One region of the Paenibacillus sp. FSL H8-0457 genome, then DNA from elsewhere that is predicted to be linked to it. Evidence: a T-box and tRNA genes for the amino acid it is inferred to sense, from the RefSeq annotation. Region 1 holds a T-box; the other regions hold tRNA genes.

Region 1 (7,242 bases):
GGTTCGATCACCGCTTGGTCCGAGCCCTTCACTTTGACGATCCAATGAATCTTCTGAGTACGCAAATACTGAAGGTAATCAAACCCGCCAAAATTGCGGGCCACTCCAGGCCTTTGCATTTCCCCGCTCAGCTGTATGCGGTCCCCGCGCTGCCATTGGTTCACAATCTCCAGCTCCGTTTTATCCAGCAGTTTTACTTGGACCATAACGATATCGTCTGTATTCAGCATCATGCTGCCATTCGGATCGGCTTGTTTTTGCACCGCCGGGTGCTTGGATTGGATCAGATCAGCCCGCTGCAGGGTTACCTGGAAATCAGCCCGGTCGCCATCCACCTCGACAGGAGAAGAAATCACCCCGAACGCAGTAACAGGAATGGGTTCAGTCGACTCTTCCGATGCAAGGACCGACTCGAAATCACTTACATTCGCCTCATCATGCCATTCCCAGTACGAGCCCGATACGCACAATGAGCATAGCATGCAGATCGTAAACAGGCGCCCTGCGCCCACCCACTGGCATACAGCTAATAATAGAAGAATTAGCCCGACCGCGATCACGGCGAGCTTCCATCCGTCATACAGGCATGCAGCACCGCTGCCGATCACCCATAACACGGTAAACACAAGTAATGGCCTTCGTTTCATCATTGAATGCATCCCCTTCTTGACGAAATAAAAAAAGAACCCTTGCCTGCAAATCGCAGTCAAAGGTTCTTCCTCCATAACTTTCTATTCCTATCAATCGCAATCGTCAATGCATGATTTATTCCGCTACCGTCATCAAGGTTTCGCGCGGCGGCTCGTATGCTTCAAGCTGCCGAAACGAAATCCCCTTCTGCTCCATCATGCGGGACACCTTGCCGGAGTCCTTGGGATAAGGACGATGGAACACAACCTCGACAATGCCGCTGTTGGCAAGCATGTTCGCACAGGTCCAGCAAGGCTCGTCTGTCACGTACACCGTACTGCCCTCCCTGTCGATCCGGTCCGTGAACAGCAGCAGATTCTGCTCGGCATGAATCGTGCGGATGCAGCGCTGCTTCTTCACCATGCTTTCCTTGCCGTCCTGCACGACCAATTCATAATCCTCCGCGATCATACAACCTGCTTCCGAGCAATCCGGCACCCCCATCGGCGCGCCGTTATAAGCCGTCCCGAGCAGCTTCTTGCCCTGCACCAGCACCGCTCCCACATGACGCCGAGGGCATTGAGAACGGGTAGATACCATAAAGGCAATATCCATGAAATAAGTATCCCAATCTTTACGTTGATCTGCACTCATCATCTGTCACCTGTTCCTTGTCAATATCTCCTTTATTGTAGCACATAGCTAAAGTCCTACGTAAGGCTTCATCTTCTCCAGCATTTTGGGCCCGATGCCCTTTACGTTCATCAAGTCGGCCTGAGTTCGAAACGGGCCGAACTGATTCCGGTAATCGATAATGGCCTTGGCCTTGGCCTCGCCAATGCCGGGCAGCTCCATCAGCGTGGCTGCATCCGCCGTATTCACATTGATCAATCCGGACGGAAGCGGAATGGACGGCGGCAGCGCTGGAGGTTCATTGGCAGAGACCGGTTGACCGACAGCCTCCGGCGGGGATGAAGCCGGCGAAACGGCTGCCTGATCAGAAGCTGAAGATGGTGAGGCTTCCGCTCCTTGGCCATTCCCGGCCGCAGCAGCCGGGTCCAGACTTGGCACCGGTTCCTTCGCGTTCGTAGCGGGCTCGCCTTGTCCACCCTGAGCGGTCTTTGCAGCATCAGCAGAATCCGTTCGAGCGTCAGCAGGGACTGCAGCCCCTCCCGCATCCTTATCCCGGGAATCGGAAGCAAGCGCCTTCGCACCGGCGCTCTCCTCCATGGTCATGACTTGCTCCAGCTGTTCGTTTAACGGCTGCCAGCCCTCGATTCCCTGTTCCGTACCGCCGGCAAACAAGATGAGTCCGCAGCCCGCAAGCGTTGCGGCAAGACTCCAACCTAAAGATATCCGTTTCATCCAAGACCTCTCCTTAACTTCAAAGTTCAATTCGTACAAACTCTGGAATAATCTTCGGCTTCCCCACCGGAATCGCATGAAAAACCGTCATGAATCGGCATCTTCCCCGCATACATTAGACGTAAGGACGGTACATTTCTGCCGTAAAGCGCGAAAGGAGGGAACATACACATGAAGGTCGGTTTTATCGGTACGGGCAGCATGGGTAGTCTGTTGATCGATGCCTTCATTCAATCGGGCGCACTCCTGCCTGAGCAGATTCGGGTCAGCAACCGAAGCCCTGAAAAGCCGCTGCAGCTGGCAAAACGTCATCCCGGTCTGACGGTATGCAGCTGTAACACGGAGACGGCTTCTCAAAGCGACCTGCTATTTTTATGTATCAAGCCGTTGGAATTCAAAGCGGTCATCGGCGAAATCAAGGATCGGCTCGAAACCCGGCAAATCGCCATATCCATCACAAGTCCGGTCCAACTGATCCATCTGGAATCATCGCTGCCCTGCAAGGTAGCGAAAATCATACCGAGCATCACTAACATCACCGGAGGCGGAGCATCGTTATGCATGTATGGTTCCCGAATAAAAGAAGAAGACAGGCAGCTTATAGAAAGCCTCCTGTCTTATATCAGCAGGCCGCTCAAGATACTGGAATCGCACACGCGAATCACTTCCGATTTCTCCAGCTGCGGGCCTGCTTTTTTAAGTTTATTCATGGAAAAATGGATCGACGCTGCCGTTGAAATGACCGGAATCGACCGCAGGTCCCTCAATGCACTAGCCGGCGAAATGCTGCTTGGCACCGGCAAGCTGCTAACGGAGGAGGGCTTCTCCCCCGAAGAGCTGCAAAAGCGGGTGGCGGTTCCCGGAGGCATCACGGCCCAGGCTCTGGCACTGCTGGAATCGAACCTGAACGGGTTGTTCTACCAATTGATCCAAACCACACACGACAAGTATGAGGAGGATTTGGCCAAACTGGATGCTGCCTTCGGTTTTACGATTAACCGGCCACGATATTGACCAGTTTACCCGGTACGGCAATGATTTTGCGAATACTCTTGCCTTCCAGCGCCTGCTTGACATTTGGAAGGGAGAGGCTATGTTGTTGCATGGCTTCTTGGTCCATGTCTTTCGCGATTTTGGCGCGTTCCACGATTTTGCCGTTGACTTGCACCACGATCTCGACTTCTGCCTCTACGGTCCAAGCCTCGTCAAACTCAGGCCATGGCACGTAAGTTACGCTCTCCGTGTAGCCTAAACGGCTCCACAGCTCTTCAGCCAGGTGAGGGGCAAGCGGGGAAAGCAGTTGGACGAAGTTCTCCATCGCCTTGCGAGGAAGCACTTCGCTCTTGTACCCCTCGTTGATGAATATCATCAACTGGCTGATCGCTGTGTTAAAGCGCAGATGCTCAAAGTCGTCGGTCACTTTCTTAATCGTTTTGTGCAGCGTGCGTTTGAATTCGTCCGTACCCTCGCCGTCCACGATTTTAGGATTCAATTGACCGTCGTCTCCGATGAACAGACGCCATACGCGGGAAAGGAAGCGGTGCGTTCCTTCAACGCCGTTGGTGTTCCATGGCTTCGTCGCTTCCAGCGGCCCCATGAACATTTCGTATACGCGCAGCGTGTCAGCGCCATACTCGTTCACGATATCGTCCGGATTGATGACATTGCCGCGGGATTTACTCATTTTCTCATTGTTGTTCCCCAAGATCATGCCCTGATTGACCAGCTTCTGGAAAGGCTCCTTCGTATCGACGACGCCCAGGTCATACAATACTTTGTGCCAGAAGCGCGCATACAGCAAGTGCAGCACAGCATGCTCCACGCCGCCGATGTACAGGTCAACCGGCAGCCATTCCTTCTGTTTCTCCTTGGAGCACAGTTCGTCATGGTTATCCGGATCGATGTAACGCAGGTAGTACCAGCAGCTGCCGGCCCATTGCGGCATCGTATTGGTTTCGCGGCGGGCTTTCATGCCCGTTTCGGGATCAACCGTCTCCACCCACTCCGTAACGTTGGCCAGCGGCGATTCGCCGGTTCCGGACGGTTTAATCTGGTCCACATCCGGCAGAAGCAATGGAAGCTGATCTTCCGGCACGGTCTTCATCGTTCCGTCTTCCAGATGCAGAATCGGAATCGGCTCGCCCCAATAGCGTTGACGGCTGAACAGCCAGTCGCGCAGACGGTAGGTTACCTTCTTCTTGCCCTTGCCCTCTTTCTCCAGCCATTCATTCATCGCCTGAATAGCCGCTTCATTATCCAGCCCGTTCAGGAAGCCGGAATTCACGTGCGCGCCGGTGCCGGTATATGCTTCCTCCTCGACGTTTCCGCCTTGAACGACTTCAATGATCGGAAGACCGAATTGCTTCGCAAACTCCCAGTCCCGGCTGTCATGTCCCGGAACCGCCATAATGGCACCGGTGCCGTAGCCGGCAAGCACGTAATCCGCGATCCAGATCGGTACCTTGGCGCCGTTTACCGGATTGACGGCATACGCGCCCGTGAATACGCCGGTTTTATCCTTGGCCAGATCCGTCCGCTCCAGGTCGCTTTTACGTGCTGCCTGATCCTGATAAGCCTTCACCGCTTCACGCTGATCGGCTGTCGCAATTTTGTCCACGAGGTCATGCTCCGGTGCCAGGACGCAGTAGCTTGCCCCGAACAGCGTATCCGGACGAGTGGTGAACACCTCCAGATGACCATCATACCCTTCGATGTCAAAACGGACCTCGGCGCCCGTGGATTTGCCGATCCAGTTGCGCTGCATATCCTTCAGGCTTTCGCTCCAGTCCAGCTCGTCCAGATCCTCCAGCAGGCGATCCGCATATTCGGTAATGCGCAGGATCCATTGGCGCATCGGCTTGCGTACGACCGGATGGCCTCCGCGTTCGCTCTTGCCGTCGATGACCTCTTCGTTCGCCAGCACGGTGCCGAGCGCTTCGCACCAGTTCACCGGAACCTCGGCCACATAGGCCAAGCCGCGTTTATAGAGCTGGATAAAGATCCACTGCGTCCATTTGTAATATTCCGGATCGGTGGTGCTGATCTCGCGGTCCCAGTCATACGAGAACCCGAGGGATTTGATCTGGCGGCGGAACGTATCGATATTCTGCACGGTGAACTCCCGCGGATGTTTGCCCGTGTCCATCGCATACTGCTCTGCCGGCAGGCCGAAGGCGTCCCATCCCATCGGGTGAAGCACGTTGTATCCGCGCATCCGCTTGTAGCGGGACACGATGTCCGTTGCCGTGTACCCCTCCGGGTGACCTACGTGCAGGCCTGCGCCCGATGGGTACGGAAACATATCCAGCGCGTAAAATTTCGGTTTGGACGAGGTTTCTTCCGTTTTAAAGGTTTTGTTCTCATCCCAGTATTGCTGCCACTTCGGTTCGATGGCCTGCGGCTGGTAGCCGTGGCCGGTTGGTTGATTGTCCGTCATACTTCATTGCTCCTCCTTCACAGTCGAGAGGCAAGGCCTGCGCCATTGCCCAAAAAAACAAAAAAACCTCATCATCCATAGCGTTGATCGCTAGGGACGAGAGGTTTGATTCCCGTGGTACCACCCTAGTTAGCCAAAGGCATGCTTTGCCTTTCGCTCCCTTTGCATCCTTATCGCGGATAAGACGACGATGCTTCATCGGCCGATTCTGCCGGAATACAGCCCTCCGACGGCCGGGTTAACACCATTGCTCCGAGGCGAGTTCATCCCTATCGTCAACCGGTTTTCACCAGACACCGGCTCTCTGCATGATCGAAATTGGAACGATTGATCCTCATCATCGCGTTCATATTACCGTTTTAATGTGGCTATTATACCCAAAAAGCGCGATCAAGTCAACGAAAGCTCTTCTCCGCTTTTGCGGTAATGTTCCGGCGTGGTCCCGACCATGGCCTTGAACATCCGGCTGAAATGGGCCAAATGCTTGAAACCGGACGCCTGGCTGATCTCCGTTATGCTCAGATGGGGGTGGAGCCTGAGCATGATTTTTGCCTGGTTGATCCGCCGGTGATACACATATTTGAACACCGTCGTTCCGGTTACTTCCTTGAATAAGGAGGATAAATAGTGTTTCGTGATATGCATGTCGCGGGCGATTCCCTCCAGCGTCAGATCCAGCATATAATTTTCCTCGACAAACGACACGACATGCTGGACATGCCGCTCCTTCTCCGAGATCGAGTCGTGATCCTGCACGGCGGCCTGGCACCAGTCGGCGATGACGTACATCATCTCCTGGATTCGAAGGGTCATCCGCTCTTGGCGAAAGCCGGCCGTGGAGGACGACAAGCGGTGTATATCGGCCAGCATCCCTTCGAATTCTTCCCGGTTCTCCCCCGTCAGCGTCATGCGATGATTCCGCAGCGTTTCGAAGGGGTCCAGCAATATCGATTTGGCCGTCTCCGAAAGCCCCCTGCAGATCCAGGCCGGATCAAAATGCAGAATGCTCCTGACATATCTGGAATCGGGTTCAACGTTCGGACAGTGCAGCGTAAGCCCGTTCATCAGGAGCAGATCCCCCGGTTTCAGGGTGAACACGGAATCGCCGATCAAATACGTGCAGCGTCCCTCATGGAAATAATAAATTTCATAAAAAGCATGCGAGTGAAACTGCCCTCCCGACAGCGGCTGTTCATTGTAATAGGTCAGATCGAACGGCGCTTGAAGCTGCATGCGGTCAAAGCCTGGCATCATATCGACAGATGAGGTCATTTAGAGAATCGCCCCTTTAGCGATTTTGGAGTCGTCTAACCCCCAACCCTCAACGTAACGGGGTTTTCTCTATTATAAATGATTTTAGGGAATGCGCACGGCTTCATTTTGGGCAATCACGCACAATTCTCCGGCCTTGAAGGCATGCTCCTGGGACATGGCATGTTCCGTGCGTTCCAGGCAGTCCAGGATAAGCTCCCCGAAAAACGGATAGCCCACTTTCCCCTGGAGTTCCATATGAAACTCTCCTTCACCGTTAACCAAGTACAGATGATCCCCCTGCGGATGCCTTGCGATATCGATGTATTTGCGAAGCTCGATGTATCCTTCCGTTCCCAGAATAAAGGTTCTGCCGTCGCCCCAAGTGCCAAGTCCTCCGGGCGTCAGCCAATCGACGCGGAAATAATTGGTGGCTCCATTGTCTCCCACCAGCGTTGCATCTCCGAAATCCTCCAGCTCGGGGTATTCCGGATTCGCATAATTGCCCACCTTGCTGCTGAGCACCTTGGCATCGCGGCATCCCGCATAAAACAAAAATT
Region 2 (7,242 bases), 3.3 Mb from region 1:
GGGAGAATACTTAGAGTGGGATCATGAGGAAGTCGACAGGCAATGGGAACTGCTGCAGGACCAATTGCAAGCGGCATGGGGAGTGGCGGAAGGCAGCAGAATGGAGCTGGCTGCAGCTCCGACGGATCGGGAACACGTCAATGAAACGGTCTCCGAAGAAGAAGCCGGGCATCCATCGGCCGTGTCGGCGATGAACCGATAAGGTTTATCATCATGATGATCTTGTCAAATGTAAAATGTGGATGTAGTATAACCATATAAAGTTATAGAGCGGGCAGAGATGATGAGAAGCCCTTTGCATAACGAGAATCTTTCATTTGTCATGAATGAAGGTTTCTTCCATGCAAAGCGCTTCTCATTTTTTTGTATCCGCAAGGAACCGCCGGTCCAGGGACTAAAGGACATGGCGCTGTCATATGTATACCTTACGGACAGGGGCTGGAGATATAACAGAGATATTTGACCAGACCTGTCCCATGACGTTTGCAGGCGAAATTACAGATTGAACATGCAGAGGAGAACGAAGTATGGATCATTTTGCAGGGTATATTTTTGATTTGGACGGAACGATTTATCTTGGGGCCGAGGCCATCGACGGTGCCGTGGAGACCATTCATTACTTGCAGGGACTGGATAAGAGGCTGTTGTTTTTGACCAACAAAACGATAGACTCTAGGGAGAATTATTTAAAGAAATTAGCGAAGCTTGGCATTCAGGTTGAATTGAATCATATTCTGAATCCCGCGCTTGTTACGATTCATTATCTTCAGAAGCATCATCCGGACGCAAAAGTGTACGTCATTGGCGAGGATATATTGAAGGATGAGCTCCTGGACAATGGGATACGATTCGCCTCATCCCCGGAGGAAACCGACGTCGTGGTCGTATCGTGGGATCGGGATTTTCACTACCGTCATCTGGATTTTGCATATCAGGCGATCAAGGGGGGCGCTGAGGTTATTGCTACCCACCCGGATCGAACATGTCCGATGCCTGGCGGTGATGTTCCGGATTGCGGCGGCATGATTGGTGCCATCGAAGGCACTGCCGGCATTACCATTACGACGGTCATGGGCAAACCCTCCGTCTTGACGGCATTGACGGCTCTTGATATTTTGGGAGTGAAGGCCGAAGATTGCCTGATGTCGGGGGATCGGCTGGAGACGGATATCAAGATGGGCAATCAGGCGGGAATGAGCACGGCTTTGGTGCTGACCGGGGTGTCGACCAAGGAGGATCTGATGGACAGCAGCGTGAAGCCCACCTATGTGCTGAATTCGGTTCACGATATTTATCTCAGCGGTACTGCCTTGCAGCAGGCAAACGAAGCACAATGACGAGTATCTACAAAAATATGCCGGGGCAACGGGAGAATTGGAGAGGTTGCGGCGGCAACGAGGTGAAGACATGAAAACCAGTGTTGAAGGTGCACAACGAATTTCGTATTGCTTGAAGCGTAAACCCATTATTACTTCATTAATGAATGCGGATGAACTTCCTGCCGTGTTAGCGACCGAATCGAACATCGTATTTATTCTCAAGACCGATATTTTTATCATTGAATCGATCGTCGAGGAGATTCGCGAGGCAGGCAAGCTTTCGTTTGTGCATTTTGATCTGATTGAAGGGATCGGCAAAGATAAGACGGGAGTTAAGTACTTGGCTGAGAAGGTTGGCATCGACGGGATTGTCACGACAAAAAACACGGCGATTGTGGAAGCAAAGAAGCTGGGCTTGTTAACGGTTCAGCGTCTGTTCGTATTTGACTCCGTCTCCCTGGACAACGGGATCAAGATGATTAAGGCCTCCAATCCCGATGCCATTGAAGTGCTCCCGGGCATGGTGTGCCAGCGGATTATGGAACGTATTCGCGCAGAGGTGGACGTGCCTGTCATTGCAGGGGGGCTCATGATCGATTTGGAGGATTTTGATACGGCTCTAAAGAGCGGTGTAATCGGCATATCCACCTCCAGCAAAGAGTTATGGCGCTGGCAGGATGAACATATGGCATAACGAAGAGCCGCCTTACAAGATGAAGATGGGTGGAGATTAGGAATGGATGTGTTTCAACTGGATACGGAGACCATGCTGATGCGGCTGCTGTTCGCTGCATTGCTCGGTGGTTTGATCGGTTGGGAGCGGGAACGCCGGAATAAGCAGGCCGGGTTAAAAACCCATCTCTTGGTAGCCGTCGGATCGACGCTGATTATGCTGACTTCCATCTACGGGTTTGATTCTGCACTGATCAATCATCCCAATGCGAGGTTTGATCCTGCCCGGCTGGCAGCACAAGTTGTAAGCGGTATCGGTTTTCTTGGTGCCGGAGCCATATTGCGTCGTTCCAATCATATCATTTCAGGTCTGACCACGGCCGCCACTTTATGGGTGGCAGCGGCTATCGGTTTAAGCGTGGGCTCCGGTTTTTACTGGCCTGCGATCATCACGACAGCGATCGTTCTGGTCAGCACGCTGGTGCTGAATAAATTGGAATCGAGGTTTCTCTTTATCAAAAAGTCCGGCAGCTTAAAGATTATCATCGAGGCGGGTGACCGTCCGGTACATGTGAGCACAATTACGGAATTGCTGCAAAAGGCCAATATGACGGTGGAAGGCATGATCGTGAACAATGACACGACGGAAGACGATTCGACCAAGGTCACAATGGAATTCCGGGTATACTCGTTCAACAGCAAGGGAATTAACGGATTGTTCGAGCAGTTGTGGCAGGTAGAGGGGATTAAGCAGGTTCGCATGAACTGGCGTGATTAAGGACTCGGCGTTGCTTCGTTGCTTGATAGGGGAGTTATGGACCGACATATCATGGAACATGAAGCGGTGAAATGTCCTGTAAAAGCTGAGCCCGGGGGAACCCGGACTCGGCTTTTTTTGGTTTTCTAATGGATGGCGGAAGCATTGAGTGACGAGTCGCCCCTGTTCCGCGCTTTCGTCCAGTTAAAAGCCGAGATGCTTCTGGCTATCAGAAACTGGGCTGCATAATACGTGGTCATGATCCATACGTTCGAATAAAGGATATCGGAAACAAACATGTTCCAGGACAGGATCGAGTCCGAGATGACAAAGAGCAGACTTCCAAGCATGGCTAACCGGTTTCCGGTCATGACGGAGGTCCAGAGCATGGTCGAGATGACCGCAATATAAGCGATGACGGGAAATATCAAAGCCTGCTCCCCGTTTGAGTTGAGAGAGGTCACCAATTGAATGCCCATCCAGACCGAATAGGCCGCAATCGGAACAATGCTGAGGAGGCGGGGAAGCGAATATCGCCATTGTCCCAGAAAGCCGGCCGTATAGAACAGGTGACCGATCAGAAAAAAGGTAAGGCCGACGACAAACCAGATCAGCGTACCGTCACCGATCATGCAGAAGAACAGTCCCGATAACAGAAGATAGTGAACTTTCGTGGCACGGGGCGGGAATTGCCGATATGCAAACAGGATGATGAGCCACATGGGGATGAGCTTGAACAGCAGTTTGATTAGCAAGGGCTCGGAAGGAATGAAGAAAATGTAAAGCAGACTCATGATCAGGATAAACAACGGCAGCGCATATCGTTTCAAATCAATTCCCCCCGTAAGAAATGTAATCTCATGCTTAGACAATTCTTCCTCAGCGCCCCAATTCCTCTTTCCTGATTCTCGACGTAAAGGGGATGTTGAGTGAATATAATGGGGGGTTAGCCATAGCGGACCTGGAGCGTGAGGGGAGGGCATATCCAGTGGCCTGTACGGAGTAACCGGCAGCAATTGCTTTAGGGATGGGTCTATGGGTAATAGATGTTTTATAATGAAATGGAGAAAGGAATAGTGAACTGAGCTGAAGGAGGGAGAGTTCGTGATGAAGAAACGTCAAGCAGTGAAAAAGCTGCTGGCCGGTTTCATGGCGGCAGCGATTGGGATCGCCGTTTTCCAGTTCGGAGGAGAAGAAGTTTGGGCTTCGGGCACATCTTCAGACCAACCTATTGAAGTTAGGGTGAATGGCGGCAAATTGCTGCTGGATTCGCCAGCTTTTATTCATCAAGGGAGGGTGATGGTGCCATTCCGCGGCATTTCGGCAGCAATGGGTGCCGAAGTGCGTTGGAATCAAGCCGATCGGACGGCGGTCGTGAGCAATGGCAAACATACAACGAGTTATACCGTTGGGCATACCCGTGCCATGAAAGACGGCAAGGTCGTGACCTTGGATGCTCCGCCTCTTCTCAGGGAGGGACGGGTTTACATCCCGCTCCGTTTCTCGGCTGAAGGGCTTGGAGGCAAGGTTGCCTGGGATAACAAGGCAAAAGAAGCTATGATTTATCCGCTGCTCACGCCGAAAGAGGCAGAAGCCGCCCTATCCAAAATCAGTGATGAAGCGATCGCGTTCTTGAAAAACAAGGAGTTTGAGAAGCTGGCCGAGCTTGCTCATCCAGACGGAATCACCTTCTCACCGTATGCTCATGTCGACCGGCGGAAGGACGTAACGCTCAGCAAGCAGCAGGTGCGGCAGGGATTGAACAACGACGCCGTCTACCGATGGGGTGAGTTTGACGGCAGCGGAGAACCGATTTCGATGACTTTTGATGACTATTACAAGAAATTCATATATTCGCTGGACTTTGCGAAGGCGCCGTGGATCGGATACAACCAATCGAAGAGCGAAGGAAATACGGTGAACAATGCCAGCAGCCAGTACAGAGAGGCCGGCATCGTGGAGTATTATTATGATGGAGTTGATCCTAATTATGCGGGCATGGACTGGGAAAGCCTGCGGCTAGTGTTTGAGCGGTATGAGGATCGTTGGGTATTGTCCGGCATCATACATGATCAATGGACGATCTGAGACTGGCCTGATTAGTCGAAACCATGATGAAATGATGGTTTCGACATTTTTTTTGAATAAATGCTTGCTTTTTAGCTTGGGGCGTAATATACTCTTAATTACGGTGATCAACACGATCACGACTTACATAATATGCGGTCGTGGCGGAATTGGCAGACGCGCACGGTTCAGGTCCGTGTGGGCTTACCCCCGTGGAGGTTCGAGTCCTCTCGACCGCATCTATGAAGCAAAGCTGTTTTTCAAGTGGAATTCACTTGGAAAACAGCTTTTTTCGTTCCTCTTCATGTGGAAATCGCGTTATACTGAATAGGAGGTACCGTTCCGTATGAGGGTGATGGAATGGGACGAATAGCGTAAATAGCCGTTACGGTTGGTATTTTAGAACATAAGGGGTGTGATCGCATGATAAAACCTCGAAACAGGATGGGCTTTATGCTGATGATGTTGATCGCAGTCAGCGTAGCTGTCGGATGCCAGTCATCGGATAAAGGGAATGGGGCCGGGCCTTTGCCGACTGAAGCATCGGCGAATTCCCCCAAGGGAGATATTCCTCAGGCAGCGCCGCCTTCCGGCACGGATGAAACCTCAGGCCATACGGATGGCAGCGCAGGAAACGGTTCCGCAGCAGACACGCAAGAAGATCCAGCGGCCGAACCCGATGTGGATTTATCGGATGTGACGGCAGTCCGGCTCGTTAATCATAACTCAGGCTGGATCGGCGGAGAAGGCTGGATTGCTTTTAGTGATGACGGAGGCACGGAATGGGAGGTTCAAGCTCAGCCGAAGGGCACAGTACGCCAAATCTTTGCGCTGAACGGAAAGCAGGCCTGGACCGTGATGGAGAATAACGATCTGTACCGTACGACGGATGGCGGAGAAACATGGAACCGGATAGGAAGCACGCCGAATGCCGGCTTTCTCCATTTTATCTCGCCCGAAACGGGATTCAGCGGTCAAGCCAAAACCGAGGACGGAGGCAAGACCTGGAGCATTCAGGATATGCCGGATACGACCACCCGAGGCCATGACCAAAGAGCCGCCACTGACGGAGTCGTTCAACATTTCAAAAACGATGGCGTTAAGCCTGGGAAATTGTACGTTATAAACGAGACGAAGACCCATAACTAATCATAACAAAGCAGACCGGAAAATTACCGGCCTGCTTTTTTTGAGCTTATGCCTAAATGTTCATCAAGAATCAGGCAGAACGACGAGCCTCGCATGGTTTTTAAGGGAGCTCTTTGAATATTCTTCGGGAGCCTGCCCAAATACCGGCTGCAATTCCGAAAAAACCGAAGAGGGATACCAGGGCCATCAGATTGTAGGAGTGCCATCCGAGCAGGAATCCGATGCCGCTTCCCATGGTCGTTCCAGCCAGCAATCCCAGTGAAGCGCCAATTTCCTTCTGACGCAGCTTCATTCGTCAGTCACCTCATTCCTGGATGCTTTCGTATGCCCGATGTTACTTGTATTCCCTGAAAACCTCAAACTATGCCATGACACAAAATAAGCCCGGCTTGGCCGAATGGAGTCCGGCAAGCAGAGCAATTGTGTCAGATCATAAGTATGGTTATTGGTTTAACGGTAGTTTTATCGGGACTCTTGCTTCAGTGCGCAATCTGCGAATAACACAGACTTAGGGATTCGAAAGAACTGTTCCGCTTTCTCCTGGAATGCTGCTGAAGGTACGGTGCCTTGGTGCAGCCATTTGCGGAACGTGCCGGGATGCACGCCGATCCAGCGGCTGACATCGCTCACCGACAAATCATGAACCATGCACAGGCCTGTCAGAATCCGATTGCTGACCGGAGAGCGTGTCAGGGTGCGTTTCATGAATCGGGAAGGCGCTGGCTGACAGATCAAGGGCGACTTGTCCAGCAATTCTTCTCTGAAGAGAATGTGGCGGGGATAACCCAAGTAGTCGCAGGCTTTCTCCAGGTTGTTTTTTCCGGGAACGCGTCCCTCATATACCCAGGCGCTGACGCTACGGGAGGATACTCCCAGTTCCTCGGCCAATTGCGACAATTTGATATCGTTGGCCATAAGTACGGCTAGCAGGACGCGGTTACGAATTTGGCAGCGGGTCGGCCGACGAAAGCGCTTGACTCGCACGCCTTTCCCCAAATATTTACGGTTGATCAGGGACCACGCCTCAATGGAGTGTTTTTCTTGCTGCAGTTGTGTAGGCATAATTCCTCCGATTTTTTTTAACACAATACTACAATATTCGACACTAGCTTTTCAATAGCCAATCACTAAACATTTGTTTCCATTTCGTTGTTACATGATTTATGGAGCCGGCGCGGTGGTTCGATAGACCTACAATGTGTATTTGGTCTTGTTGGAACATTGTTCGTATTTTTATAAAAATTAACGAGAATGCCCCTGGATAAATCGAAATTTATC
Region 3 (7,242 bases), 3.2 Mb from region 1:
GCCTTTGCGATGATTAAGCTTGCTTCGCCGCAGGAGACGGCTGCGCTGTGGAATCAGCTGCAGCTGGAAATCGAGCGTTGGCGCGAGCGCAGACTGTCCGGTGCCGAGCCCGTGCCTGTTTCGACACGCCGGCCGGGGAGAGGACGACTCCCCCGGATGTATGCGGGCCTGCTATCGGGCATGGCGGTCATGACGCTGCTGCTTGCAGCCGTGTTGTTATGGACGGGAGCCGCAGAAGCCGCCGTGGTCTCGGGCATCGTGATGCTGCTTGGTATGGGATATATATACTGGAGCGCTCAACGCGGGCGCGAGATTCAGGATGAAGCTTCGGAAGGCACTTCCATGCTGGACGGTCAGGGAACGGAACATGTGGACCATCTATACTCCAGTCTGGTCTCAGCTCCCTATGCCGCGGCAACAGGGAGCACGATTCCGGGCAGCCGAAGGGATCGAAACGCTGTTTTGACTCGTGACCCCCTCATGGTGGAGGCGAGAATGCGCGAGCTTCGGTCCGTGATGGAGGGCTGGCAAGCCTGGCGGCAGCGGCTCGATCGATTGACGTCCGATTGTGCGGCGGCTGAGGAGAAGTCTGCCCTGCAGGCGGCTGAATTAAAAACGATCCATAGCGCCATCGAGCAGGAAGAGAAGCGGTATTTGGAGCTGGAACGGCAGTGGGAATCCTGGCTGAGGTCCCGGTCACTCCCGCAGAGTCTGTCGCCTGACGTGATGCTGGATGTATTCGTGAAGGTTGAGCAGGGACAGGAGCTGATCCGCCAGCAAAAATCGATTGGTCTGAAGATGGATGTCCTGTTAAGAGAGGCCGAGGATTATATCGTCCAATGCCATGAGATCATTGCGGCGGATCCCGAAGCCGACCCTGACGGCAACCGAAATCCGGGCGTGACTGAGCTTAGCGGCATCCATTCCCGTTGGAAGGCGTACCAAGAGGATTCAAGGCAGCGTAAAGTCCTATCCGAGCGCATCCAGGAGCTGCGCAAAGAGGCGGCAGCGATGGAAGAGGAGCGGGAAGGGCTGCAGCAGCGCAAAACGGCATTACTCGCATCGTCCCGATCGGCGGACGAGGAAACCTTTCTTCGCATGGGAGCTGCCGCCAAGCGCAAGGAGGAGCTTGTCCGCACGATCCGCCATCATGAAATTACCATGTTCAGCGGATGGGACGAAACGGGCCGCAGGCGGCTGGTGCAGCTGCTTGAGCTTACCGACGCTGCCGAGCTCGAAGCTCAGTGCGTCGAGAAGGAGGAGGCCGCATCGGCCGCGCACAGCCTAAGGGACGAGCTGCAGGAACGGCGCGGGCGGCTGCTTCAGGAGAGGGAGTCGCTGGAATCGGCGGGCAATCAGGATTCCGCCCTGCAGCAGCTGGAGGAGCACCGATCCGCCCTGCGGGAAATCGTGTCCCAATATGCGGTGCGTTCGATGGCCTCCGAGTTTATCAAACGCACGCGGCGGATGTACGAGGAAGAAAAGCAGCCGCAGGTGCTGCAGCTGGCTTCCCGGTTCTTCTCGATGCTGACCGGCGGTGTGTACAGCCGGATTGTGATGCGCTTGGGAGACCAGAGCCTGCTGGCTGAGCGCCCGACGGGTGAGCTGGTGGAGAGCAGCCGATTGAGCCGGGGAACGGCGGAGCAGCTATATTTGGCCATGCGGCTCGGTTTGATCCAATCGATGCCGCATGCGGCGGGGCTGCCGCTGCTGCTTGATGATCTGTTCGTTAATTTCGACGGCGATCGGCTGCGGCATGCGCTCGGGGCTATCTCGGAACTGTCCCGTAATCGGCAGGTTATCATGATGACGTGTCATCGACATGTCGCCGAGCAGACGATGGAACTCATACCGGATGCACGGCTCATCCCGATGCAGCCATAAGATAGGGCTCCCCAAAGGCAGGCGTTACGCACCTTTGGGAGAGCCCTTTTATTTACCCCTGATTTCAGGTGTTCCGAATAAAGTAAGCCGGAGCACCCAGAGCAGGCACAATCCCCCGAACATCGGATAGAGCAGAGAGAGCAGGGAGCTGAAGCCGAACTGGCTGAAGAAATAACAGAACACCATGATGCCAAGGGTGATCACTCTCGGGGAGAACGAGGTTCGCTGCTGAACCTGCAGGGTGATGCCGTAAATATTGGCAACGAAGGTGCTGAAAATTTCAAGGAAGATCAGGATGAGATAGATGATCTGTACAAACCAGCCCAGCTGGTTGGCGATGCTGCCCATCGGAATCTCGTATTGGCTAATGCCGGGCATATGGGCGGACATCGCAAAATGCGCCGCCATTAGCATAAACCCTACGCCCGTTCCTCCAATGATGCCCCCCCAGGTTACGGTTCGCGCGCTTTCGGTCTGGCTGCCGAGCGGGACCAGCACCGGCATCGCCATCACCAGGTTAAAGGCGGTGTAGAGCAGCGGCGCAAGCCAAACCGAAGGCAGGCTGTGATCGGTGGTCAAGGTTAAGAAACGGGTGGCGCCCGGGGACTGAAGCGTTTGAGAGATCACCGCCACCGATAAGGTCAGCATCATGGGCACGACGAGACTGTTCATCGTCATGATGGACTGGATGCCTTTTCTGAGAATAAAAAAAGTCCCGATCATCGTGACAAACAATCCGGTCTGATAACTCAAATTCAGATGCTCCACAAACACAGATCCGGCACCGGCAAGCATGATGCTGTTCACCCCGAGCAGAATGACAAACATGAAGAGGCTGATCCAGACGCCGGCTTTCTCGCCAAACAGGAATTTGTTCAAATCCTCAAAGGATTTGGCTCCGATCCGCCTGGATATCGTCATGATTTTCGTGCCGAGCCAAATGAACAATCCCGTCGTAAGCACAATGGTCAGTGTAGCCCAGTGGCCGTACTGGGTAAAGAATTGAAGGATTTCCCGGCCGGTAGCAAAGCCCGCGCCAACGACGGTTCCGATATATGTAAAGGCGATCTGTAAAACACGCATAAAATTACGCAAGCCTCGCGTCCCCCTTGAAAGTTAATCGTTCTGCATAGTACAAGGTATGCTTGGCTGAGCCGGGACATGACTTCTACCTGTCCAAGGCCTTCGACTGGAGGGGATTTGGACGCATAGCGCCAAGCAAGCGGAAAGCTATGTCAGGAATTATGACGGGAACTAGCAAGTTAAATGACGGAGCATCCGTTTGTACTTGCCGTACAGGGAGGAATATGTTACTTTTACGACAAAGGAATCATGGGAGGTCTTTGGGATGGATTGGTTAAAGGAGCGGATTGTTAAAGAAGGCGTCGTGTTGTCGGATCAGGTGCTGAAGCTGGATGCCCTGCTGACGCATCAGGTTGATCCGGCATTGATTATGGACATGGGCCGGGAATTTGCGACGAGATTTAAAGAGAGCGGCGTGACCAAGGTCGTTACGCTGGAATCCTCCGGCATATCGGTTGCCTTTGCCGCAGCGCTTGAATTGGGAGTCCCCATGGTATTCGCCCGGCGCAAAAAAACGCTGCTCGCCGATCCAGACGCCTTATGCGAGCGGGTGCCGTCTTTCACCAAAGGCATTGTCACGGATATCATGGTGTCGCGCCAGTTTATCGGCGAGGGCGATAAAGTGCTCTTCATCGATGACATTATTGCAAACGGAGACGCCGCGAGAGGGCTGATCAAAATCATTGATCGGGCCGGGGCGGAATTAATCGGGCTTGGCGTCGTGATCGAAAAGAGTTTCCAAGCCGGGGCGAGAACGCTGCGCGAACAGCATGTTCACGTGGAATCGCTTGTCACCATATCGTCGCTTGAAGGTGGGAAGATTTCGTTCAGCTAAAACTTAGGGTCTCCTTAGGCTTGTCTTGGACCGATTGTCACGGGCTGGGTCTTAGGTCATGAACGGTTGTTACCCTAGTCTAAACGAAGAGAAAAAATGGTAATTTGAAGTAAATGATAATGGGATTTCCGCCTAAAATCTCAACTAAATCTTTTCGCCTCCGTGATTTTCGCTTATAATAAAGAGGTAGGCAAGAGAGAGGAGGCAGCAACATGGGGAAACAACCTGTAACCGAGCCGTTTTTGATTGAGAAGCTGAATGAAGCGAAGGTACATTTTGAACGTGCTTTGGATTGTAAACATACGGAGTTTGATGATCTATATCCCTATATGATTGAACATCCTCAGTTCTTCTGGTACAAACGCTATGTTGCCTGGTCAGAACTGCTGACGATTGCCGGATTGTGCGAGGAGGTTTCCTTCGAATGGAAGGAACAGTTTACGCCTCAGCAGGTCGAATATATCGAGAAGCGCGTCATGTCTTCCACCGTGCTGGATTATTGGTACGAGAAGAATGACAGCATCGAGCCGGCTCAGCGTTAATGGGTATATAGAACATCTCTTAATCGGGATGTTTGTCGATATCGCAACGCATTCAAAGGACCTAAATGATCTCATTTAGGTCTTTTTTTGCACAGTAAGTGATGAAGGAGGCATGGCGATGATCAGCGATGAAAGACTCGATGAGCTGCGGATCTCCGGCGAACTGGTCCGGGTTGTGCGGGATGGGCTGGAGACCAATGATATCATAGGGTTCGTCGTAGCCTGGGACCCGGAGCAGGTTATCATCCGCCGCAGAAACCGGCGGGTCGTTAAACTGGATCGGCGCTACAGCTACCAGCTCAAAAAAGAGCCAAGAGTCAGCCCGGTCGAAGAATAAGCATAGAACTCGAATTCGTCGGACAACTTAACCTCGAAAACTATTTTTTCGGGAAGAGGTGCTTTTGGTTATGGAAATGTCCAATGACAAGGTCTCGGCATACAAGAATGAAATTCAGAATTTGAAGCAGAGCATGCCGGACATGGCAGAAGCGTATCATCAGTTCACCGGCGTTTGCTTTCAGGATGGCGAGCTGGATGCGAGAACGAAGCAGCTGATCGCGCTTGGGATCGGATTGTTTGCCAACAATGAGCTGTGTACCTTCTACCATATGGAGGAAGCCCGTGCCAAGGGAGCCTCGGATGCTCAGATCATGGAGGCCGTAGCCGTGGCGTCTGCCGCCAGCGCGGGACATGCTCTCTCGCAGGGACTGACCCGCGTGCAGCATAACCTTCATTGATCTGTGATAAAAAATAACCGTCTCTCCCGAAGCGCTTGTACAGCCGGGGAGGCGGTTATTCTTTCGTTTAAGGAACGGCGATGTTAGCGCGCGAAAGCAGCGGCAGGAGGATGGGCTTGCTCGGAGGAATCGCTCTGAGGCGGAACCAGTCCGAGATACGCTCGCATGCGATCCATCATCTCCTCACGGAAGGATGGCCATAGAATGTTCATCGACCCAATGTACCCCCGGCAAGCATATCGTGCCTGAATCCCGTCCTTGCTTTGCCCGATGTCATATACCTTGATCGCCCGCTTGGTGAATTCCTGCTTCACCTCTCGAAGAAGCACGGCAGCACGTTTGGCGCCGTTTCCCACAACCTCTACGTACAATTGAGGGGTTTTGAATACCCCGCTCTCCTGAATGATCCGGCAATCCCGTTCAAACACCTTATGAATGAACATCAGCAGCAGGTAACTCTTGATCAACGCCCGTTCTTCCGTTGTAACAGCCTGTATGGCCATCAACATCACCGCCTTTATATAGAAAATGGATATTGAATGAGAACTTATGTTCTTATTTTAACCGAAAACAAGGTTTTTAATCAAGCTCAAAAAAAGTGTTGACTCGATTTATTTAGCGTGATATTATATACCTTGTCGCCGCTGATAAGAGCTTGGCTCGAAGGTGGACAACATACATGCGGTCGTGGCGGAATTGGCAGACGCGCACGGTTCAGGTCCGTGTGGGCTTACCCCCGTGGAGGTTCGAGTCCTCTCGACCGCATCTAATGAGAAAGCTCGTAAACTGTTCTTGCAGTTTACGAGCTTTTTTGTTTTGGAATTCTCTGGGACTGTGCGATGCAATCGATAGCCAATGCGGCACAGGCCGAAATTACCGCTGACCTCCGCGGCACGCAACGAATAGGAGAGCCAACGATCTTACGGTGGCCGGCAATGTTCTGCAATCCGTCGGAAATGCGCTGCAGGTGATTGCGGAAGCGGAGGATTCCTGATTAACATTTATGCCTCTAATTACATATTTGAATAGCTTTTCTCAAACAATACGGTTAGGTAAGGCTATCATGATGATGAGTGGAAAGGGGCGTAACAATGCGGAAAAGATATAGAAAATCGATTATCTTGCTGTGTTTGGTATGGGGGATCTCGAACGGAGCACAGATCGGGTACGGGGCGGGGGTGGTTAATGCTCCTGATTCGTTCAACCATGATACTCGAAACGTGCACGAAGAATCCGATCACAGCAGATCCGTCCAGGAAAAGAAGCCGAATAAGCTGGCTGTCATTATCGATGATTTTGGCAATGATCAGAAAGGGACCGAGGAAATGCTCAATCTGCCTGTCAAAATCACGGTGGCCGTGATGCCGTTTTTGCCGACGAGCAAGAAAGATGCCGAGGCCGCGCACCAGCAAGGGCATGACGTCATTATTCATATGCCCATGGAGCCTAAGCAGGGCCGGTCTTCCTGGCTCGGACCAGGTGCTATCTTAAGTTCGCTCACCGATGAGGAAATTCGTAAACGCATGGAGGAGGCAATCGATTCGGTTCCTTATGCCGTTGGGATTAATAATCACATGGGCTCCAAGGTTACCGGGGATGAACGGGTCATGTCCATCGTGCTCGACGTTTGTAGGGAGAGAGGGCTGTTTTTCGTCGACAGCAAAACGAATTACTACAGCGTGGTCGGCAAACTGGCAGCGAAGAAGGGAATGCCGTCCATCTCCAACGATATCTTTCTGGATGACGTTCATACCGTTCAGCATGTGAGCAAGCAGCTGCAGACCGCGGCGCAGCATGCGGAAGAAAGAACTTCCTGCATTGCAATCGGCCATGTTGGCGTATATGGAATCCGGACGGCAAAGGCGCTGAAAGGCACGATCCCGGAACTGCAAAAAAAGGTGGAGTTCGTCGGGATCAGCGATCTCGTCAGGGAGCACTCAAGCTGGCGGCCTGATCCGCTGCGCTCGTATTAGATCTTCCTGGAGCACAGAAACAGGTCCGGAATCGAGTGACGAGACCGGTGGAGGGTCCAAACGTTAAGATCAGCCGAGACCGGGTATTTAATATAAAACGAACGGCCTTCCGCGCAAGAGTCCCGGTGATTCCGAGTTTCATGCTTGGAAGGCTGATTATATGTTGCGCTATATTATCGGATGCGGGC
Region 4 (7,242 bases), 3.2 Mb from region 1:
CGCGGCCGAGCTTGCCTACCTGGAGGCGGGAACTCCGACATTCCAAGAAGGCACGGCAGAGCATCATCATTAAAACAAGCGGAATCAGGGTAGAAACCGGCGCCGAATGTCCGGCGTCGGCACCATGCATTCACTGGATTGCCCGAACCACCGGTAACGGTTCTTCGCCACCCAGCGGTACACCAGGTTCCGTAAGAAAGGGGGAATCAGGATCAGGACATACGACAGCGGCCAAGGAAAACGAAGACGCCGCGCAATCCGAAGAGCTCCCGTCGATCTGGTGTAATACCTCCCCTGTTCAATCAGCACCATCGTCTCCGGCGAATCTCCATCGAGCCCTCCCTGCCTCAACAGCTCCTGACCGATCTCGGATTGCAGCGAAGCGAACCGGAAAGCACCCGCGGGATCTCGCTTGATAATGAATTGGGTCAGCCCCTGGCACAAATGGCACACGCCATCAATCAGCACAATTGCATATTCCTCATGATTTTCGGTTGCACGATCCTTCATATTTTCTTCGCTCCCTTCACGCCATAAAAAAAGAAAAAACGCAGGAGCCCTCTCCTACGCTTGATCAAGTACGCTTATTGGTTTATTACTCAGCAGCTTTGTTCAGCCACTCGCCGTCTCTCATCTGCTGGTCGAATTCGTTCGAAAATTTCTCCATGCATTTGCATATGAAATCCTTACGACAAACCGGGCAAGGTACTTTCCCAAGTCGGCTAAGCGCAGTCAGTTTCCATTCCGGGAAGCGGTTATAGAATACGCGAATATCCGTTCCGTCAGCCGTGTGGATAATGAATTCGTAAAGCCCTTCCTTTTCATTGCTTCCAGCTGTGGTCACATTTGCAATCTGCGGTCTGTATGGCATGTTCATCACCCGTTTATTTTATTTAAATTCCTTATGACTGGTTTGTACTTTCTGGTACTTAGTCATATTAAAGAATTTTAGGGGTGATGTCAACCGAAGAACACATCCAGGATCGAGCCCAGCTGCCCCCTCTTTTTACCTTCCAATATATCCGGGTTGAAGACTTCCACATATCCGCAGTTCGTGCAGGAAACAAATAGGAAATGATTGTGCTGAATATCAAACATTTTGCTCAAGCCTGCCCCCGACATCGAGACCTCTTTCGTCTGGCAGTGGTTCCCTCCGCATTTGCTGCATACAAACCGTTCTTCGATCATTTGTTCTATTCGCATTCCAAGCGCCCCTTTCAATGCATAGCTTTAACTGAAGTACGGTGTATCATGTAAAAAGTTTCATATTGAGCGTCTTAAGCCGACAAAAAAAGGATGACCCCCATTTTAGAGAGCCATCCGAATCCTCTATCGTCAGCTTACGCTTAACTCCACGTCAATGTTGCCCCGGGTTGCTTTGGAATACGGGCAAAACGCGTGCGCTTTCTTCGCGAGATCCTCCGCCTGGCTTCGTTCGATGCCCGGCATTTCGATCTTCAGCTTCACTGCCAGCTTAAAGCCGTCAGCGCCTTCGTCTTTTCCGATCGACACCTGGGAATGGATCACGACATCTTTCAGCTCGACGCCCTCCTTGCGGGCGATGTTGGCCAAGGCGCTTTCATAGCAGGCGCCATAACCGGCCGCGAACAGCTGCTCCGGATTGGTTCCGGCTCCGCCCGGACCTCCGAGCTCTTTCGGCATGCTTAATTTGTGATTGAGAACGCCATCGGTAGATTCAACGGAGCCTTCCCGCCCTCCGACGACTTTAACATCTGCTGTGTATAATGGTTTCATGCTCGTTCATCTCCTTCATGCCCTATTATGGTCTCTACATGTACTCTTTAAACTTTCAGGACAATTTGAAACGATAAATAAGGCATTTCACCATAGTTGAGCATTATCCCGGCACGCAAAGAACATAACAAAAAAAGCCGCTTATCAAAGGGAATTCCACTTGATAAACAGCTTCTTTATGAAGTATGCGGTAGAGAGGACTCGAACCTCCACGGGTATACACCCACTACCCCCTCAAGATAGCGTGTCTGCCATTCCACCACTACCGCATGTATAAGGGATGTTCTGCAGCGAACATTCCCTATTATACTGCCCCCTTGCTCAAAAGTAAAGCGCCAAAATCTGGGCCTTAGGTCGGGCTTTTGCATCAGCTAGCTCTTGTCGCTGCGCTTGTCCTTCCGATAGGCTGAAAACTCGATGTATTCGCGGATAAATTCCTTCTCATGCTCTGCCAGACCGGACATTAAGGCAGGATCCAAAGATTCCGGATCTACTTCATATTCCCCGCGGGCTTCCTTGACACGGCTGGTCGGACTGCCTCTTCCTATAATCAGCCAATCCAGGCTGACGGAAAAAAATGCTGCAATCTCAATCAATTTATTCGTGCTCGGCGTTGTTTTTCCCCTCTTCCAGTCACCAAAATTTCCTGTGCTGATCCCGAGGGTTTCACAAAACGCCTTCTTGGTCATACCCCGGCTTTCTATGAGATGTTCGATTCGTTGGTAAATAGACTGCATCAAACAACCGCCTTCCTATTTCTCTTTAAAAGAAAAATATCTTATGTACGTATTTTTGTCTTGCATAATGACTTAATTACGTGTATAATCAAGATATATTGCCTAAATTATACCATAGTACTCATGGATCGTCGTATCTTTTACTCATGAGTCTATTCCGTACGAGGAGCGAGTAAATTGCCCTACGATACCATGACCACATCCTGGAATAATGCGGTGCACTCCTTGAATAAGGGGCTGATGGTCATTACCCCGGATGGCATCATAGACAAAATCAACGATCCGCTCATTGCCATGGCCGAAAAATACGGTGTCCCGCCTGACTTTAGGTGGCATGGAGCATCTTTTTTCGATATGACTTCCCGGCACTTGTGTTCTGTATTCGATCCATTTTCCCATGAGATGGATTTGCCATCCGTAAAGGAAGTGATACTGGGCAAGCTGCCTGATTATTCTTTTGAATATGCCGTGGAATGGAATGACCGGCAGAACTGGGTTCTGTGCGAGGTGCTGCCCTTGATGATGAACAAGGACAGCCGTGTTCACGGAGCCATGATATCGTTCACGGATATTACGAAGTTCAAGCACAAGGAACTGCTGCTGGAACAAGCGCTGGCGCACAGCTTCCCTCTTCCAGGACATATCCCGATCTGTGCCGTATGCAAATATGTTCGCCAAGCGGATGAATGGGAGCCTGTGGAGAGCTATTTGGAGAGCCGCCTCCCCATTGAGTTTACCCATGATATTTGTCCGGATTGCATTCGCAGACTATACCCGAAATATTCTTCCATTCTCGATGATCCGGAATTGCCCGATTAACGTCCCGTCTGCATTCAACACAGAATAAGCAGCTTCGATATCCCGATGATCAATGGATTCGAAGCTGCTTATTTGTACTTGAGACATTCTTTGGTTGATTACGCGTTCACAAAACGAAGCAGGGGGCTTATAAGGGTCGGCAATACCGAAACATGCCCCTCACCCTCAATTTCGTTGAAGGTCGTCTCCAGCACCTCTTCATGCCCTCTGAGAAGGGCATAGAGTTCCCTCGCGTCCTTTACCATGGACGGTTTCTCCTCGGCCCCCACGTACAGGCGGAGTGACTTGCGCTCCCCGCTCTGTCGTAAGCGGTTCTTTCCCTCTTCCCATCGCTGGTACAGCGCGTAATTCTTCCACCACACCGAGGGACATGCCGCAATATACCGCGAAAAGGCATCCGGTCTGGTGAATAAGGTATACAAGGTGAAAAATCCACCGAGCGAGTGTCCGAACAGCGCCTGCTTCGATCGGTTCACTGCATACCGCCGCTCCACGGCCGGCTTCAGCTGCTGCTCGATGAAGGTAAGGAACGCCTCCACGCCGCCCGTCTCCGGCCAATCCATGCCGTTTGGCCGGACAGGCAGTTCAGCGGGATCGGCATATTCCGTAAAGTTATAGAAGCGCTCGCTGCTCACGATAGGGTTGTCGCTGTCAAAGCCGATGCCGACGATGAGCGCCGAGGGAATGCCCCGCGGCGTACGGGATTGCAGGCGGATGGCTTCGGCCAGCGTGCCGAAGGTGGCATTGGCATCCAGCGAATATAACACGGGATAACCTCCCTCAGGAGGCGGTCCCATCGGCTCGGCGATGAAAATGCGGTATTCGCGGCCCGTCTCGTCGGACTGCATGGACCAGGTCAGCGTTCCCGGTACGGAAAACAAAGGGGCCTTTACTTGGTTATCTTGGTTATTATGCGATTCGTGCTTTTCCTGATAATCCGGATCCTCATGTTGAGCTCGCCCCTTCGCCGATGCTTGCTCCTCTGCTTCCCCGACGAACAGCCACCGCAGCGCATCCGGAAATCTTCTGGACATAAAGATAGGATCATGGGTTCCGTCAGGATCTACCGCCAGCTGCAGCCTCTCACGGCTCACCCCTTGCTCAAGCCAGAACCGATGGGCCTCCACGTTGTTCACAAACATATTTTTCTGCGCATTTTGTTTATACGCCCCTTCAAGCTGCCCGACGGACATATACACCCGCTGCTCAGCCGGCCATTTTTCCTGCTGGCGGATGTAGTCCATCACCCCCTCGTACCATAACGAAGCCGACAGCATGCCGATCCGTCCGAAGGTATCGGGACGCCAATATCCCGCGAACATCGAGATCAAACCGCCAAAGGAACCTCCGATGATGGCCGTATGATCAGGCTCTGGAAGCGTTCGGTACCGATGGTCTATGTATGCTTTGATGACATCCGCTACCTCATCGACATAAGCTCTCCCCTCCCCGCCGAAAGGAGGGTTGCTCTCCAGCAAAGGCTCAGCCGGCCAAGGCGTATACTCACGATTCCGGTTCGTTGACGAGATTCCGACCAGGATGACCTCTTCCAGCCGGCCTGCCGCAAACAAATGATTCAAATAGTTCAAGCAGTCCGTGAACATATCTCCTTCATCTTGAACATAGGCAACAGGATAGGAACGGTCAGACTCCAGATAGGAAGGAGGCAGATACAGTATAAGCTCTCTGCCCTCAACTGCCAGCTGCTTGTAACGATTCATGTGATCCTCCCGAAAGCTGCTTTTATTTTCTCATGCGAATTAATAAATAGATAAAATACGGAACCCCGATCACGGATACCACAATGCCTGCAGCAAGCTCGGCCGGAGCGAATATCGTTCTGCCGATAAAGTCGCCTATGACAACAATCGCCATGCCCGCTATGCCGCTGATCGGGATGATATGCCTGTGCCGCAGTCCGACAAGCTGCCTGGCCATATGCGGAGCAATCAGGCCGACAAACCCGATGCTGCCGGATACGGCTACGCTGGCGCTCACCAGGCCGATGCTGCACAGAAGCAATATATTTTTCTCGCGCTCGACGGATACCCCTACGCTCTTCACGCTTTCCTCGCTCAGCTGGAACAAGTCGAGCACTTGAGAGCGAAGCCAGATGACAGGCGGCAAAATAACGAGCCACGGCAGCATGGTCACCACAAACTTCCAGTTGGCGCTATGAAGGCTGCCGGCGAGCCAGGCAACCGCCATCTCATAATCTTTCGGGTTCATTTTTAGCGAAACATACATGGTAACGGCTCCAAAGCCGGATGCGATCGCAATGCCCACAAGTATGAGCCGCTGTGGATCCAGCTTTCCGTTTTCTCTCGCAAACATGTATATGGCCGTGGTCGCTGCCAAACCGCCCGCGATGCCGAACATGGGCATCATCATCACCCCGAGCCAGCCGGTCATCGTGATCTGCCCTTGCAGCAGGAACATAAACAATACGACCGCCATGCCGGCGCCTGCATTGATGCCGAGGATGCCCGGATCCGCAAGCCCGTTGCGGGTTACCCCTTGGATGACGGCACCGGCCATCCCCAACGCAAAACCGACAAGGGCGCCAAGCACGATTCGGGGGAGCCTGAATTCAAACACGACAAGATCAAAGTCCGAATTGGGCTTCATCCGAAAGAGCGTCTGGAATACTTCCTTGATGGACATGTCAAACGTTCCGTTGGTCAGACTGAAATAAACGGCTGCCAATACGACCGCTATCCCGCCTGCCAGCACCATCGGGAACCGATAAGATGTGTTATGCACGCTGAGCCCCTCCCCTCGTCTTGATCAGATAGAGGAAGAACGGCACGCCGATCAGCGAAGTGATGACACCGACCGGCGTCTCGAAAGGGCTGTTCACGAACCGGGCGAGTATGTCGCACAGCGCCAGGAACATGCCGCCAAGCACGCCCGACACCGGTACGATCCATCGGTAATCGGAGCCCGATAAGTACCGTGCAATATGAGGGACAATCAAGCCTACAAAGGCAACCTTCCCTGCCAGCGCCACCGATACGCCCGTCAAGATCACGACCGCCAGCATCGCAAGGCCTTTCACCAGCCATGTTTTGACGCCAAGCCCCTTGGCCGTCTCGTCCCCGAGGGAGAGCAGCGTGATCGATTTGGACAAAACCACGGCGAGGCACAAACCGACGATCGCAAACGGAATGCTCAGCTTGATCAGCTCGGGATCCATGGCATGCAGCCGGGCATTGTACCAAAAACTGATGCTTTGGGAGATTTGAAAATAAGCTGCCAAAGCTTCGGCCGTTCCGCTAAGAAACGTCCCGATCACGGTTCCTAGTATAGCCAGCCGAACCGGACTGAGCCCCCCTGGAATAAGCCATGCTAATCCGAACACGACGGCTGCACCGATCACGGAACCAACCAATGAACTGACAATGTACATATTGGAGCTGGCATTCGGAATGAATACCATGAACAAGGTCACCGCGAACACCGAACCGTCCGATACCCCCATAATGGAGGGGGAGGCTAGATAGTTTCTTGTCATCCCCTGCATAAGAGCGCCCGAAACCGCCAGAAAAGCACCGATCAACATAGCCCCGACGACTCGGGGCAGCCGGGAGCTCATAATGATCTGATGGTCGATGCTCTCCGGGTCAAAAGCGAAGATGGAGTCCCAGACGGTATCCATCGAAATATTCTTGGCTCCATACAGGATGGAGGCCGCTATGAGCAATAAGCAGACTGCCGGGGCCATCACAAGGATGACAGCCGGCAGCGATTTTTTGAACCCCATGAACAACACGCCTTATACGTTTATACTGAAATGTTTGATATTATTTCGTAAGATTTTCGACGGCAGCTTTCAGAAACTCGATTTTACTGTACGCGGTACCGCCTTGAGCAAGCGGGTCAACCACGTTGACAAAAGCCGTTCCGTTCTTGAACGCGTTCAGGTTTTTCA

Evidence for each region. The T-box of region 1 lies ahead of leuS (leucine--tRNA ligase). A T-box ahead of a tRNA ligase gene usually reads a tRNA of that ligase, here a tRNA-Leu.
Region 2: it has a tRNA-Leu gene. The T-box ahead of leuS (leucine--tRNA ligase) is inferred to sense a tRNA for this amino acid. The anticodon was not compared.
Region 3: it has a tRNA-Leu gene. The T-box ahead of leuS (leucine--tRNA ligase) is inferred to sense a tRNA for this amino acid. The anticodon was not compared.
Region 4: it has a tRNA-Leu gene. The T-box ahead of leuS (leucine--tRNA ligase) is inferred to sense a tRNA for this amino acid. The anticodon was not compared.

The regions. Positions count from the first base shown of each region.
Region 1 covers NZ_CP150293.1:2,002,664-2,009,905, reverse strand. Annotated here, with positions in the region: gene MHI43_RS08675 (ComEC/Rec2 family competence protein) at 1-650, opposite strand, end outside; gene MHI43_RS08670 (dCMP deaminase family protein) at 766-1,284, opposite strand; gene MHI43_RS08665 (helix-hairpin-helix domain-containing protein) at 1,333-1,995, opposite strand; gene comER (late competence protein ComER) at 2,167-3,009, shown strand; gene leuS (leucine--tRNA ligase) at 2,990-5,431, opposite strand; T-box leader at 5,521-5,781, opposite strand; gene MHI43_RS08650 (AraC family transcriptional regulator) at 5,822-6,703, opposite strand; gene MHI43_RS08645 (Gfo/Idh/MocA family oxidoreductase) at 6,788-7,242, opposite strand, start outside.
Region 2 covers NZ_CP150293.1:5,263,304-5,270,545, reverse strand. Annotated here, with positions in the region: gene MHI43_RS23575 (glycerol-3-phosphate dehydrogenase/oxidase) at 1-202, shown strand, start outside; gene MHI43_RS23570 (HAD-IIA family hydrolase) at 528-1,337, shown strand; gene MHI43_RS23565 (glycerol-3-phosphate responsive antiterminator) at 1,408-2,013, shown strand; gene MHI43_RS23560 (MgtC/SapB family protein) at 2,056-2,769, shown strand; gene MHI43_RS23555 (lysoplasmalogenase) at 2,895-3,578, opposite strand; gene MHI43_RS23550 (copper amine oxidase N-terminal domain-containing protein) at 3,856-4,836, shown strand; tRNA gene MHI43_RS23545 (tRNA-Leu) at 4,971-5,054, shown strand; gene MHI43_RS23540 (hypothetical protein) at 5,239-5,964, shown strand; gene MHI43_RS23535 (hypothetical protein) at 6,065-6,256, opposite strand; gene MHI43_RS23530 (helix-turn-helix transcriptional regulator) at 6,427-7,026, opposite strand.
Region 3 covers NZ_CP150293.1:5,171,265-5,178,506, reverse strand. Annotated here, with positions in the region: gene MHI43_RS23135 (AAA family ATPase) at 1-1,884, shown strand, start outside; gene MHI43_RS23130 (membrane protein) at 1,933-2,979, opposite strand; gene MHI43_RS23125 (xanthine phosphoribosyltransferase) at 3,233-3,802, shown strand; gene MHI43_RS23120 (hypothetical protein) at 4,015-4,344, shown strand; gene MHI43_RS23115 (hypothetical protein) at 4,463-4,681, shown strand; gene MHI43_RS23110 (carboxymuconolactone decarboxylase family protein) at 4,752-5,081, shown strand; gene MHI43_RS23105 (hypothetical protein) at 5,165-5,584, opposite strand; tRNA gene MHI43_RS23100 (tRNA-Leu) at 5,763-5,846, shown strand; gene MHI43_RS23095 (divergent polysaccharide deacetylase family protein) at 6,173-7,054, shown strand; gene MHI43_RS23090 (methyl-accepting chemotaxis protein) at 7,228-7,242, opposite strand, start outside.
Region 4 covers NZ_CP150293.1:5,923,475-5,930,716, forward strand. Annotated here, with positions in the region: gene MHI43_RS26465 (FixH family protein) at 1-73, shown strand, start outside; gene MHI43_RS26470 (thiol-disulfide oxidoreductase DCC family protein) at 85-510, opposite strand; gene MHI43_RS26475 (hypothetical protein) at 596-871, opposite strand; gene MHI43_RS26480 (zinc ribbon domain-containing protein) at 961-1,203, opposite strand; gene MHI43_RS26485 (organic hydroperoxide resistance protein) at 1,336-1,755, opposite strand; tRNA gene MHI43_RS26490 (tRNA-Leu) at 1,942-2,024, opposite strand; gene MHI43_RS26495 (helix-turn-helix transcriptional regulator) at 2,127-2,492, opposite strand; gene MHI43_RS26500 (hypothetical protein) at 2,685-3,311, shown strand; gene MHI43_RS26505 (alpha/beta hydrolase-fold protein) at 3,410-5,032, opposite strand; gene MHI43_RS26510 (iron ABC transporter permease) at 5,055-6,047, opposite strand; gene MHI43_RS26515 (iron ABC transporter permease) at 6,067-7,074, opposite strand; gene MHI43_RS26520 (ABC transporter substrate-binding protein) at 7,115-7,242, opposite strand, start outside.